One region of the Anoxybacillus sp. EFIL genome, then DNA from elsewhere that is predicted to be linked to it. Evidence: riboswitches for the same ligand, from Rfam matches in the RefSeq annotation. Region 1 holds a riboswitch; each other region holds the start of a gene.
What was found. A riboswitch is a leader RNA that binds a small molecule or an ion and turns the genes downstream of it on or off. The one in region 1 is predicted to bind cobalamin.
Positions count from the first base shown of each region.

Region 2: it holds a riboswitch for cobalamin, as region 1 does, so the genes downstream of both, ES017_RS03220 (ribonucleoside-diphosphate reductase subunit alpha) here and ES017_RS08775 (ABC transporter substrate-binding protein) in region 1, are expected to answer to the same signal.
Region 3: it holds a riboswitch for cobalamin, as region 1 does, so the genes downstream of both, metE (5-methyltetrahydropteroyltriglutamate--homocysteine S-methyltransferase) here and ES017_RS08775 (ABC transporter substrate-binding protein) in region 1, are expected to answer to the same signal.
Region 4: it holds a riboswitch for cobalamin, as region 1 does, so the genes downstream of both, ES017_RS02740 ((2Fe-2S) ferredoxin domain-containing protein) here and ES017_RS08775 (ABC transporter substrate-binding protein) in region 1, are expected to answer to the same signal.

Region 1 covers NZ_SDLH01000004.1:203,482-206,692, reverse strand. Annotated here, with positions in the region: gene ES017_RS08780 (ATP-binding protein) at 1-1,344, shown strand, start outside; cobalamin riboswitch at 1,412-1,603, shown strand; gene ES017_RS08775 (ABC transporter substrate-binding protein) at 1,723-2,679, shown strand; gene ES017_RS08770 (FecCD family ABC transporter permease) at 2,645-3,211, shown strand, end outside.
Region 2 covers NZ_SDLH01000002.1:26,526-29,736, forward strand. Annotated here, with positions in the region: gene ES017_RS03220 (ribonucleoside-diphosphate reductase subunit alpha) at 1-1,288, opposite strand, end outside; cobalamin riboswitch at 1,400-1,600, opposite strand; gene ES017_RS03225 (cytochrome d ubiquinol oxidase subunit II) at 1,695-2,732, opposite strand; gene ES017_RS03230 (cytochrome ubiquinol oxidase subunit I) at 2,747-3,211, opposite strand, start outside.
Region 3 covers NZ_SDLH01000011.1:2,565-5,775, forward strand. Annotated here, with positions in the region: gene metE (5-methyltetrahydropteroyltriglutamate--homocysteine S-methyltransferase) at 1-1,330, opposite strand, end outside; cobalamin riboswitch at 1,473-1,662, opposite strand; partial or broken gene tnpC (IS66 family transposase) at 1,909-3,211, opposite strand, start outside.
Region 4 covers NZ_SDLH01000001.1:531,814-535,024, reverse strand. Annotated here, with positions in the region: gene ES017_RS02745 (LacI family DNA-binding transcriptional regulator) at 1-801, shown strand, start outside; cobalamin riboswitch at 884-1,065, shown strand; gene ES017_RS02740 ((2Fe-2S) ferredoxin domain-containing protein) at 1,211-1,573, shown strand; gene ES017_RS02735 (energy-coupling factor ABC transporter permease) at 1,570-2,322, shown strand; gene ES017_RS02730 (energy-coupling factor ABC transporter substrate-binding protein) at 2,319-2,585, shown strand; gene ES017_RS02725 (CbiQ family ECF transporter T component) at 2,578-3,211, shown strand, end outside.

The DNA.
Region 1 (3,211 bases):
ATTGTCGGTGTTCCGCTTCATACATCGGATGGAAATGGCGCGGTATTTGTATACCAGTCGTTAAAAGCGGTCGAAGAAACGACAAGACAGACGACAAAATTTATTTTTCTTGCGGCGTTTATCGCCATTGTGTTAACGACCGTGTTCGCCTTTTTCTTATCTACACGCATTACAGCGCCGCTTCGAAAAATGAGGCAAGTAGCATTCGAAATTGCGCGTGGAAAATTTGATTCAAAAGTGCCGATCGTCACTCATGATGAAATCGGAGAACTGGCGATGGCTTTTAATCAAATGGGACGGCAGTTGCAGTTTCATATTAATGCGTTAAATCAAGAAAAGGAGCAGTTAGCAAGCATTTTAAGTAGCATGGCCGATGGTGTCATTACATTTAATCGAAACGGTGAAGTGCTCATTACAAATCCACCAGCTGACCGATTTTTACAAGCGTGGTATTACGAGCAAGGGCAAAGCGATAATTTATTGCCACTTCCTCCCGAAGTGAATGAATTGTTTACGAAAGCGGTAGTGGAGGAAAAAGAACAAGCGATAGAAATGGCTTTACAAGGTCGCAATTGGGTCATTGTTATGACGCCGTTATACAACGGCAAGGTCATTCGAGGAGCCGTTGCGGTGCTTCGCGATATGACGGAGGAACGACGGCTTGATAAGTTGCGCAAAGACTTTATCGCAAACGTCTCGCATGAGTTGCGCACACCGATTGCGATGTTGCAAGGGTATAGCGAAGCGATTGTCGATGATATTGCCGCGACAGATGAAGAGAAAAAAGAATTGGCAAAAGTCATTTATGACGAATCGTTGCGCATGGGTCGCCTTGTGAACGATTTGCTTGATTTAGCGCGCATGGAAGCAGGGCATTTAACGCTCCATGAAGAACAAGTGCCGCTTAGACCGTATATCGAGCGCATCATCCATAAGTTTCAAGCGTTAGCGAAAGAAAAAGGAGTTCGTTTGCTTGTTGAAATGAACGATGAGCTCATCGTTTCGTTCGATCCCGACCGCATTGAACAAGTGTTGACGAATTTAATTGATAATGCGCTTCGTCATACAGATAACGGTGGCGAAGTACGTGTCATTGTCGATACGGGGGAAGAAGTCGTGCGCATCTCTGTGCAAGATTCTGGCTCAGGTATCGCAGAAGAAGATTTGCCGTTTGTGTTTGAGCGTTTTTATAAAGCGGATAAAGCGCGCACGCGCGGTCGCTCAGGTACAGGTTTAGGTCTTGCGATTGCGAAAAACATCGTTGAAGCGCATAAAGGAACGATTGCTGTCCATAGCAAACTAGGAGAAGGAACGACGTTTACGTTTACATTGCCATTGAAATAGAAATTTTTTATTGTCATCAGCGATATTTTTCGCTATGATAGAAACGTAGAAATTGTTCGACAATTACATACATTCGTTGCAAAAAGGTGTCGAACGGGCAACCTAGTAGACTTAATAGGGAATCTGGTGCAAGTCCAGAACTGTCCCCGCAACTGTAAATGCTGACGAAATGAAAATCGCCACTGTACAATTTGTACGGGAAGGCTTCAAAGTAGGATGACGCATAAGTCAGTAGACCTGCCTTTTTGCACCGTCATTCGCGTCTTCGGGGAGTGAGACGGCGAAACGACAAGGGGAAGTTACTGTCTTTTGTTGTTTCCAGCTCATTCCATTTGGAATGAGCTTTTTTATTTGATATACATAAAAGGGGGAAAAACGATGAAGAAGTGGAAACAATATGTGTGGCTTCTTGCGCTCGTATTGACGCTCGGATTAGCAGCGTGCAGCAATAACGCGGAGCCAGCAAAAGAAACGAAGCAAGAGGCGAAAACAGAGGAGGCTGCATTTCCGGTTACGGTAAAAGATGCGGTTGGCGATGTCACGATTGAAAAAGAACCGAAAAAAATTGTTTCGCTCATTCCGAGCAATACAGAAATTGCATACGCGTTAGGGCTTGGTGACAAAATTGTCGGTGTAAGCGATTTTGATAACTATCCAGAAGATGTGAAAAACAAAGAAAAAATTGGTGGTATGGAGTTTAATGTTGAAAAAATTATTTCACTTCAACCAGACGTTGTGCTTGCGCATGCATCAAGCGCTCACAATTCTGAGGAAGGATTAAAGCAATTAAAAGATGCAGGCATTACAGTTATTGTAGTGCCAAACGCCACATCGTTCAATGATGTATATGCGTCGATTGAACTGATCGGGAAAGCGACAGGGAAAGAGAAAGAGGCAGCCGATGTTGTGCAGCAAATGAAGCAAAAAATTGATGCCATTGCTGAAAAAGCAAAAGAAGTAAAGGAAGAAGCAACCGTTTGGGTGGAAGTTTCTCCTGCACCTGAAATTTATACCGCTGGAAAAGGAACATTTATGGATGAAATGTTAACGATCATTCATGCGAAAAATGCAGCAGGCGATCAAGAAGGATGGCCGATGTTTACAGAAGAAGATGCAGTGGCGCTAAATCCAGATGTCATTATTACAACATACGGTTATTACACACCGAACGCTGTCGAGCAAGTGCTCGCTCGCCCAGCTTGGAAAGATGTCCCTGCAATTAAAAATAAACGAGTATACGATGTCAATTCTGATTTAGTTTCTCGTCCGGGACCACGTTTAGCTGAAGGGGTCGAAGAAATTGCCAAAGTCGTTTATCCAGACATTTTTAAATAATTACATGAGCGCATCGCTTATTGCAACGTTTGCTTTGTTGTTAGGGGTATCGATTGGATCACAATCGATTCCCTTTTCTTCTATATGGGAGACGCTATTACATCAGTTGTTTCATACGCCGACAAATGTTCCTGCCACCGTTTCGCAAATTATTGTTGCGATTCGTTTACCGAGAGTCATACTCGCCTTTCTGATCGGGGCATCTTTAGCACTTGCAGGGGTAGCGTTTCAAGGGCTTTTGAAAAACGTTCTTGCTGATCCGTATACCATCGGGGTGTCGTCTGGGGCAGCCGTTGGCGCCGTGCTTGTCTTTTTCTTTCATCTTCAGTTTTCGATTCTCGGGCGTTTTACGCTCCCGATCGTCAGCATTATATTTGCGCTCGTGACATTATTGTTTGTTTTATTATTTGCACGGCTTGCGGAACGAAATATGGCGATGGAGACGATTGTTTTAATCGGCATTATCATGAATGCGTTTTTCGGTTCGCTCATTTCGCTTATGGTCGCTTTTAGCGGCGAAGAGTTGCGTCAA
Region 2 (3,211 bases), on a different contig from region 1:
GATAGAACATATAAGGCGTGCCCGTTTCTAACTGAGACTTTAATATTCGTTTCATAATTTCGATAGCAGGAACACGCTCTTTACTTAACGCTGGATGATTCACACACTCCTCATATTTTTCACGGAACGAACCAGCTCCGCGTTCTTCATCATAAAAGTCTTCCAATCCTAATGGGTTTCCATTTTTATCTTTCCATCCCATTACTTTTTTCACTTCATGTGGGTCAAATAAATACCAATCGCCACGCTTTTCGACTTGTTCCATAAATAAGTCAGGAATGCATACGCCGTAAAATAAATCATGAGCTTTTGTTCGTTCATCGCCGTTGTTTAGCTTCGCGTCTAAAAACGAGAAAATGTCTTTATGCCAAACGTCTAAATATACCGCGATGCTTCCTTGTCGCGTACCGAGTTGGTCAACCGATACAGCGGTATTGTTTAATTGGCGCATCCAAGGAATGACGCCAGAGGAGACGCCTTTAAATCCTTTAATATCGGAATTGCGCGCACGAATTTTTCCTAAATATACGCCAATTCCTCCCCCGCCTTTTGATAGACGAGCGACATCTGTATTCGACTCATAAATGCCAATTAAACTATCGTCTACTGTATCAATAAAACAACTCGACAATTGACCATATGACTTCCCAGCGTTTGCGTAAGTTGGCGTAGCGACGGTCATATATTGATTAGATAACGCCCAATACGCTTCTTTCGCTAGTGCCATTCGTTTTGTCGGATGTTCATATGCCATTAATGTTAAAGCAATCGTTAAAAAGCGCTCTTGCGGCAGTTCGTAAATTTCGCCGCTATACCCTTTCGCTAAATAGCGGTCAACGAGCGTTTTTAACCCGATGTATGTAAATAGCTCGTCTTTTTTCACATCAATCCATGTGCCCGCTTCTTGGAGCTCTTTTTTCGTATATCGTTCCAGTAAAAACGAGTCGTAAATGCCGAGATCGACAAGCATTGTTTGCAATTCATAAAAGTAGCGATATGTGTCGGATACATCATAGCCGCGATTTTTAGCTGCTTCGTCGTATAGCTGTTGCAAATAAAGACGAGCTGCAACAAACGTCCAATCCGGCTGTTCTACTGTGATTTCATCAAGCGCATTTAAAATGAGTTTATTCATCATATCGTTGTATCGCTGCGTATGGGCAAGTGCTCGGACAGTACGTTCGATGTATCGCTCGCTCGCTAAGTGCGGAAAGTCTTTGAAAATAGGAAACAATAATGTGCGGATTGTTTCTTCATTTACTTCTGTTTGTTGTTTTATGTACACCATATAACATCCCTTCCCCTAAAAAAATAAAAACATCCGCTCTCGTTGAGCGGATGAAACGATGGAAAAAGGCATGCTTTCACCATCGTTTCATCTTCTCAATCCCCGAAGAATATGAAACGATACAAGGAAGGCAGGTCTCCTGACTCGCGCTTCTTCCTACTTTGGATTCCTTCCCATATATGCGCCTGAAAAGCTGACATATACAGTGGTGTTGTTTCCATTTCGTCTGCGCACACAGTTGCGGGGACAGCTCTGGATTCGCACCAGATTCCCTATTAAGTCCGTTCGGACACCTTCACTTGTCGGTTTCAATATATAGTTGTTGTTTTGTTTATTCATCACAATATGTTGTATAAAAAAGGTTTACGTTTAAAACTATAACGAAAAATTTCAACATTTGCAATCATTATTTTTCATCATTTGCTAAATAGCGCCGGTCTTTCATAAACAGCCGCCAAAAATAAATGAAACCTGGAAATAAAATTGCAAAGCCAACGATATACGTCACAAAAAGAGCACGAAACGTATTCGGATGCGTAAATCCGGATTCGATTGTCACATTCGGATAAATCATATACGGTAAATGAGCTTTTCCGTATGCGTAACTTGCACAAAAATATTGCAAGACGATGGCTACAACCGCAAGGCGTGGCATTCCGCGTCCGTTTTTCTTTTTCCATGATGGGAGAAAAAGCGCCCCACCAGCTAAAAGAAATAACATGACAGAAGCGGCAAGCCACGGCCAACGTGCAATCATTCCGTCATATAGCCAACGCGCTTCATTTCGCATCGTGACCATAATGAGAATAGAGGAGAGCAAAGCGAACGGACCGATGATGAGCGCATCGCGGCGATAAATCGTATACGCTTCGATTTCATTTGCTTCGTTTGAGTAGTCTGCTAATAAAAGCGACGAAAGAAAGAGTGTACTTGTAATCGCAAAGGCGATAAATGCATATTCATGTGGGCTTGTAAATAGGCGATCGAGCCGAAGACGACTGACACCATTCATTGTTTCAACAAAAGACCCATGTGTAATTGGCAACACGCTAATTAAAAACGCTGGAATAAGCAAACCGCTTATGCCAGAAATGTAAACGAGCACTTTTTCATATTTAGGAGCAACGTGCGAAAAGACGAGGAACGCACTACGTACAGTAAGCAAAAGTAAAATAATGCTTCCCGGGATAAGTAAAATGGTTCCAAGCATAAACGTTGCTCCAGGAAAAAAGCTGACGAGCGCCACGACGATGGCAACGATAAAGACGTTCGTCACTTCCCATGTCGGCGACAAATATCGGTTTGCGATTTTCGTTGCTTTCGTTTGTGGACGATTGATATATACCATTGACCAAAACCCTGCTCCAAAGTCCATTGTCGCCATGACCGCGTAAATAAAAATAAATCCCCATAAAATTGAAATGGCAATTAATTCATCTGTCATCATCTTGCTCCTTTCTACATGTGCGTAGATAAGTGTTGTTCAATCGGATGGCGGCGGAAATACGAGCGCAAGACGAGCACGACCGCGATGAGTAAAAATACGTAAATGGACGTAAACAGAAGAAAAAGCGTTCCTAAATTTGTTGATTGTGTTACAGCTTCTGCCGTTGTCATCATGCGATAAATGACCCAAGGCTGTCTCCCTGTGCAAGCAAAAATCCAGCCAAATTCAATGCCGAGAAGAGCGAGCGGTCCAGCAGCAACAACTGTCCACATAAACCAGTTCGGAAATATGTGTTGTTTTCTTATGCGATGCCAAACGAATCCGACAATCGAAAGAAGGAGAAGAAACATGCCAATTCCGACCATTGCATTAAAAAGTGTATGGACAAACAACGGTGGCCACCATTCTTCTGGAAAATCATTTAACCCGACAACGACGGTATCGAAACGATTGCCTGCTAAAAAGCTAAGCAACCA
Region 3 (3,211 bases), on a different contig from region 1:
CTTTTTTCCACTTCATTCGAGCTTGGCGCACGTCGTTTGTTTGCGGGAAGCTGCCAATCGTCGTTGTCGGCAAAAGTGGAAGCTGCAAATGTGCTTGTTGTGCTTTTTTTCTTTCGTTGTAAGGTGTTCCGCTTAACGGAACGGTAGTGATGTCGTTTGTTTGTTCTTGTTGTTTGCGGAACTTAGTGAAATAAGCGTTTGTTTGTTCATCGTATTTGATTAGCTCGTCGATTGTTGCGTTTCCTTTCATATGTTCTGTAAGTATACGTATCTCATCTAATTTCTCATCAGCGAAAGATAGCGTGCTGACAAGTTCCGTTGGCAAGGCATGTTCATGTTTTGTCGTGACAGGGACGTGCAGTAAGCTGCAAGACGGTTGAATGATGAGTTGTTCAGCAACGCCTGCTAAATGATGAAGGAGCGTTGCTTTTTGTGCAAGCGAGCTTTTCCATACATTGCGACCGTCTACAATCCCAGCAACTAATATTTTATCTTTTGGAAATCCGTGTATGTTTATATGTTTTACGTTTTCGCCATCGTCATGCACGAAATCAAGCCCAATGCCTGCGACAGGTAAAGCAACGATTTCACGATAATGCGATACGCTATCAAAATATGTTTGTAAAATAAGGTTTATATTTGGTACATCGCGATGAAAAACTTCATATACATCACGAAATGCATCGACTATGTCGTTATCTATATGTTGAACGAGAATCGGTTCATCGATTTGTACGAATGACACGCCCGCTTCGCTTAGTTGTTTGAATAATTCCACATAAACTGGAACTAACTGGGCGAGATGTTTACGCCACTCATTTCGTTCGTATTGTTTAGAAAGCAAAAGAAATGTAATCGGTCCAAGCAATACAGGTTTTGTTTCAATATGGAATGTTTCTTTTATTAGTTTGTATTCTTTTAATAGCCGATTTTCTACTAATTTCGGCTTCGTTTGCCCGATTTCAGGCACGATGTAATGGTAATTTGTATTAAACCATTTCGTCATTTCAAGCGCATGTTGTCCATTTGTGCCGCGTGCCATCGCAAAATATTGTTCGAGTGCATTGTCTATTTGTTGAAATCGCTCTGGAATATACCCGAACATAAATGCTGTATCTAACACGTGATCGTATAAAGAAAAATCTCCGATTGGAATGAGGTCGATTCCTTTCTCTACTTGTTTACGAATCGAATCAAGTCGAATGTGTTCCATCGTTTCTATGAATTGCTGTTCGTTGATTTGCCCATTCCAAAAAGATTCTAACGCTTTTTTCCATTCTCTTTTCTCACCAATGCGCGGATACCCTACATTTGAACTACGGATGAACAAGTTAAGCACCTCCAGTTATTTATATCCCCAATCAAGCGAAAAAGCCCTCTTCCAAACAGAAGGAGGGCATAGCTAGCTCGTATTGAGATACATGAAGTGCCTCAAGATCATATGTCCTCACTCCTCCCTATGACGCGTAGGTCGTAAGTGCATACAACAGGCAGGTCTCCTGACTTAGCTTCATCGCTGTTTATCTCCTTCCCATTTCGCATGAAACAGTGGATTGTGATAAACAGCTCTGCATCACAGTGGCGCGACCGTGTTGGATTTTCACCAAACTTCCCTTTTAAGATTCACAGCATCTGTGAACCACCTGTTGCGTGAACTTATTATGTTGTTGTATAAAATTCAGAATAAACGAACTTTTTGTTTTTTTCAACTGAAATATTTTTTTCATGTGGATGGTTTTGAGAGATGTAACGCCGTAGTTAATGGTTATATTTTTCTTTTAAGTTAATATTGATATTTTATTAGTAAATTCATATGAAAAAGTATTGATTTTTTGTAACTATTCACCCTAATGCTAGTGTGTAAAGAAGCCCAGCACAAAAAGGGCATTCCTTATCCACGAAAATGCCCTAGGTGGAAAGAATGTGGTCCATCGTTTCGCCTATCAACAGAAGACAGAACGAGTTCCAAACATGTTTGTCGTGTTTCATGAGCGTGGACACGATGCTTCGGGTGATGCAAAACGACTGGGCGAACGCTTCTTTGTGGAATGTGCTCGAAATGTTTTCTTTGACTTTCACCATGCGAAGATCTCGCTCGGCTTGGTTGTTGTCGAATGGAACGTGGGCTTCACGCAAAAAGCGCAACGCTTCTTCCTTTCGCTTTTAAAGCCGTCGAACAAAGGCGAGCGCTTTTTTCGGAAGAGGGGGACTTCCAATTGGCATTGTGCTTTCTCCACTATTCGGTCATACACCCGCTCCTAACGTGTCGCTTCTCCTCACAAAGAGCACCGCCATGTTGCTCGATAGCCTGTTTCGCCGTTAAGAGAAACGTGGTCATGTGCCTTCCCCATGCACGCCCTTGTTCCATCAACCCTTTCAAGTCACGCAAATGATGGACATGACAAAGTGCATGGGTGGCTTCCTTGTATCTCGGGTATGTGCCAAATGCATCATCGTCCCCTTATACCGAGGAAGAATCCCGATTTCATCGGTCGCTTTCTTGCCACGTGAGGCATGAGGGGCCAGATATGTATATGTGTGGGTACAGGCCACATGAACCCATGCCTTTTTTCCATCGATGCACAGACTCGTCTCATCGACATGCAAAAGGGCCGAATCAAGCAAAGCGGCTTCGATGATGTCCACATTCGGTTGAAGGGTGTCATGCCCTCGTTGGAGCATGTTGACAAGGAGCCCTGTGCTGATGGGGTGTTGATAGAGCTCTTCTATCATTTGGCTCAAACGCTTGTAGGGGATGAGTTGAATCTCATGCCTATACACCACAAATGCAGCGAGCCGTGGACCGTATGGTACATCGTTTGTTACATAGGGCGGAAACTCCGCTGGTTGAACCCTTTGGCAATGGGGGCATGATTTCACTTCACGTTCGTGTTGGGTCACTTCGATTATCATCAGAGGGAGATCGAATACTTGACGGATGTCGATTTTCAATGATTTCACCTCATGCAAAGACGCCCTACATCCTTGGCACGTCGTCACACGATGGACGACGCGATGATGCGGATGTTCGACTGGACGAAGCGTCGTGCCACGATGTCCCTCTTGTCCACCAGGCTTTTGGCCAGATGGCTCACAAGAAGAACGTGTTGGGTGAAACCGGTCAGAAGATGGGGCAAATGGCTATTGGAGCTGTTTTTTCGTGTGTGCTTCCAACTCTTGAATGCGATCCTTGAGTTGTTCATTCTCTTTA
Region 4 (3,211 bases), on a different contig from region 1:
TTTTTCCCAGAAGTTATTCGCGGCATTAGTAAAGCGGTGCATGATCGGCAATATGCGTTGCAGTTATCGACAGGGGAAACGGAAGCGGAAATTTACGACGGGGTCGTGCATATGGTGCAAGGAAAGCGCGTCGATGGTGTCATTTTGCTGTATTCGCGTGCGAACGATAAAATTATGGCGTATTTACAGAAAGAAGATGTGCCGTTTGTTGTCATTGGAAAACCGCATAAAAAAGCAGAGGAGATTACGCACGTTGATAACGATAACGTTCGGGCGGCGCGTGAGGCGACAGAATATTTAATTGAACTCGGTCATGAGCGCATCGCGTTTGTCGGTGGAAACGTCAATCTCATTGTAACGATGGATCGTTTGCGCGGTTATGAAAAAGCGTTAAAATCTGCAGGTCTTGTATATCGTAAAGATTACATTGTGCATGAAGAATTTTTAAAAGAAGGCGGACAAGAGGCGATGAAAGAGTTGCTTTCACTTGCTGAACCGCCAACTGCGCTCGTTGTCGCCGACGATTTAATGGCTCTTGGGGTATTAAATACGCTTGCTGAAATGGGATTAAGCGTGCCGGGAGATGTATCGATCGTCAGTTTTAACAACGTACTTTTATCGGAAATTTCTCGTCCACCGCTTACATCGGTAGACATTAACATTTTCCAACTTGGCTTTGAAGCAGCAAGAAATTTAATTCAACAAATCGAAAACCCAAATGAGCCGATTAAGCGAATCATTATTCCACATACGATCGTGAAACGATTTTCGTGCGATTACTACAAAGCGCCTCCTCGATAGGGAGGCTCTTTTTTGTAAACAGGATAGGCAAGAAGAAAAAAATGGTGTATCATATGATTAACACCATGTTCTTTGAAAACGTATATATGATGAGCAAGTACGGTGCATACGTTTGTATGCTTAAAAGGGAAGAACGGTGCAAAGCCGTCGCGGTACCCGCCACTGTGATGGGGAGTTTCGCTGCAACGTGCCACTGATTTTTTGGGAAGGCGCAGCGAAATGATGAACCTAAGCCAGGAGACCTGCCTGCTTGCGATACGTCGGCTGCCTACGGGAATATAGGGAGACGTGCGGGAACGATGGACGTTATATATGCTTAGTGGCGTATGCTCTATTTTTTGAATCTTTCGTTTTTTCTGCACCTCTGCCTAGAGGTGCTTTTTATTTTGAAAAAAAGGAGCGACGATATATGGCAACGTGGAATTTGCAAGGAACGAAACATCATGTACTTATTTGCAATGGAGCAAGCTGCATGCGAAAACGGGGAGAAGAGGTGACGCAAGCCATTCGTGATGAAATTGATCAACTTCAACTACATGCTTACGTGCATACGACGCGGACGAGGTGCAACGGTCGCTGTGAAGATGCATGTGTGGTCATCGTGTATCCAGAAGGTGTTTGGTATCGTACGATCGATGAACAAGTTGCGCGGGACATTGTCCGAAAACATGTACGTGATGGTGAAGTATTGCATGAATATGTGACGTACACATATGATGAAGGTTTTGTTATGCCTGAATATAGCGTGGCGACAAGGGGGAAGGAGAAGTGAAGAAATCGTTGTTTTTGTTCGTTAGCGTGTGCCTTACTGTCTATATTTTATTTGCACTCTCGCCTTCTGTATATGCGATGCACATTATGGAAGGGTTTTTACCTTGGCAATGGGCTCTCGTTTGGTGGTTGCTATTTTTACCGTTTTTCTTTATTGGTTTGCGTACAATGACGCGCCTCATGAAACAAAAGCCAGAGGCGAAACTACTTCTTGCGCTTGCGACGGCGTTTACATTTGTTCTCTCAGCATTAAAAATTCCATCGGTGACGGGAAGTAGCTCGCATCCGACAGGGACAGGATTTGGGGCGCTTTTATTTGGCCCGTTTATGATGACGGTCATTGGTACAGCAGTATTATTGTTTCAAGCGCTTTTGCTTGCGCATGGTGGCTTGACGACGCTTGGGGCGAATGCATTTTCGATGGCGGTTGTTGGCCCGTTTGTTGCGTACGGCTTGTTCGTTCTATGTAAAAAGTGTGGAATATCGTTGCGTATGTCTGTCTTTTTAGCGGCGATGATGGCTAATTTGGCGACATACGTTATGACGTCGTTTCAACTCGCTCTAGCATTTCCAGATGTAACGAGCGGCGTATGGGGCGCATTTTTGAAATTCGCTTCCATTTTTGCGGTGACACAATTACCACTTGCGATTACGGAAGGACTTCTTACCGTCGTCGTATGGAACTTTTTGCATACGTACTCGAAGCGAGAGTTAGATTTGTTAGAGGAGAGGGGAGTGTTTTTTAAATGAATCGTCTATTGTTGTTCATTGCCGCATTGTTGATCGTGTTGCCGCTATTTATTGTGAAAAATACGGAGTTTGCTGGGGCTGATACGCTTGCGGAAAAAATGATTCAACAAATCTCTCCACAATATGAACCGTGGTTTGATGTTTTATTTGAGCCGCCGGGCGGTGAGGTAGAGACGTTGCTGTTTTCGGTACAAGCAGCGCTTGGTGCTGGAGTGATTGGATATATTATCGGACTGTATAAAGGGCGAAAGCGAAATGGTTAGTTGGCTTGATGAATGGGCTTATCGAAACAAGCTTGCTAAATTAAATGTCACATTTAAATTGACGCTTACGTGTATGTTGCTCATATGGGCATTATGTGGAACGAATGTCGTTCGCTGTATTATTATCGTTTGGCTATTCGTCTGGCTTCTTTATCATGCGCGCTTACCTTGGCGTGTTTGTGTTCGCTTTTTTATCATCATGGGGCTCATCATTATCGGAAGCTGTGTTCCCCTTCTTTTTACAGTTGATCGTACGATTCATTTTGTCAGTGAAAATATGGCGCAAGCGGCGACGATTTGCTTGCGAGCATTGGCAAGTTCGTTTACTCTCTTTTTTCTCGCGATCACAACGCCATTTTTTCGTATTGCTCATGCATTAAGTAAATGGCACGTTCCTAAAGCATTTATTGAGCTATTGTTGTTGACGTATCGCTTCATTTTCGTGTTAGAAAAAGCAGCGATGCATTTGTTTATGACGGTGCGAACAAAAAATGGTGAACGAAGCTGGCACCTCGCTTCACTTGCTGTTGCACAACTGTTTCGCCAAACGATGCGCGAATATGAAGCAACGATCATTGCACAAGAGGCGAGGAACGTATCATTTGTTTTTCCGATCTGTGCGGACG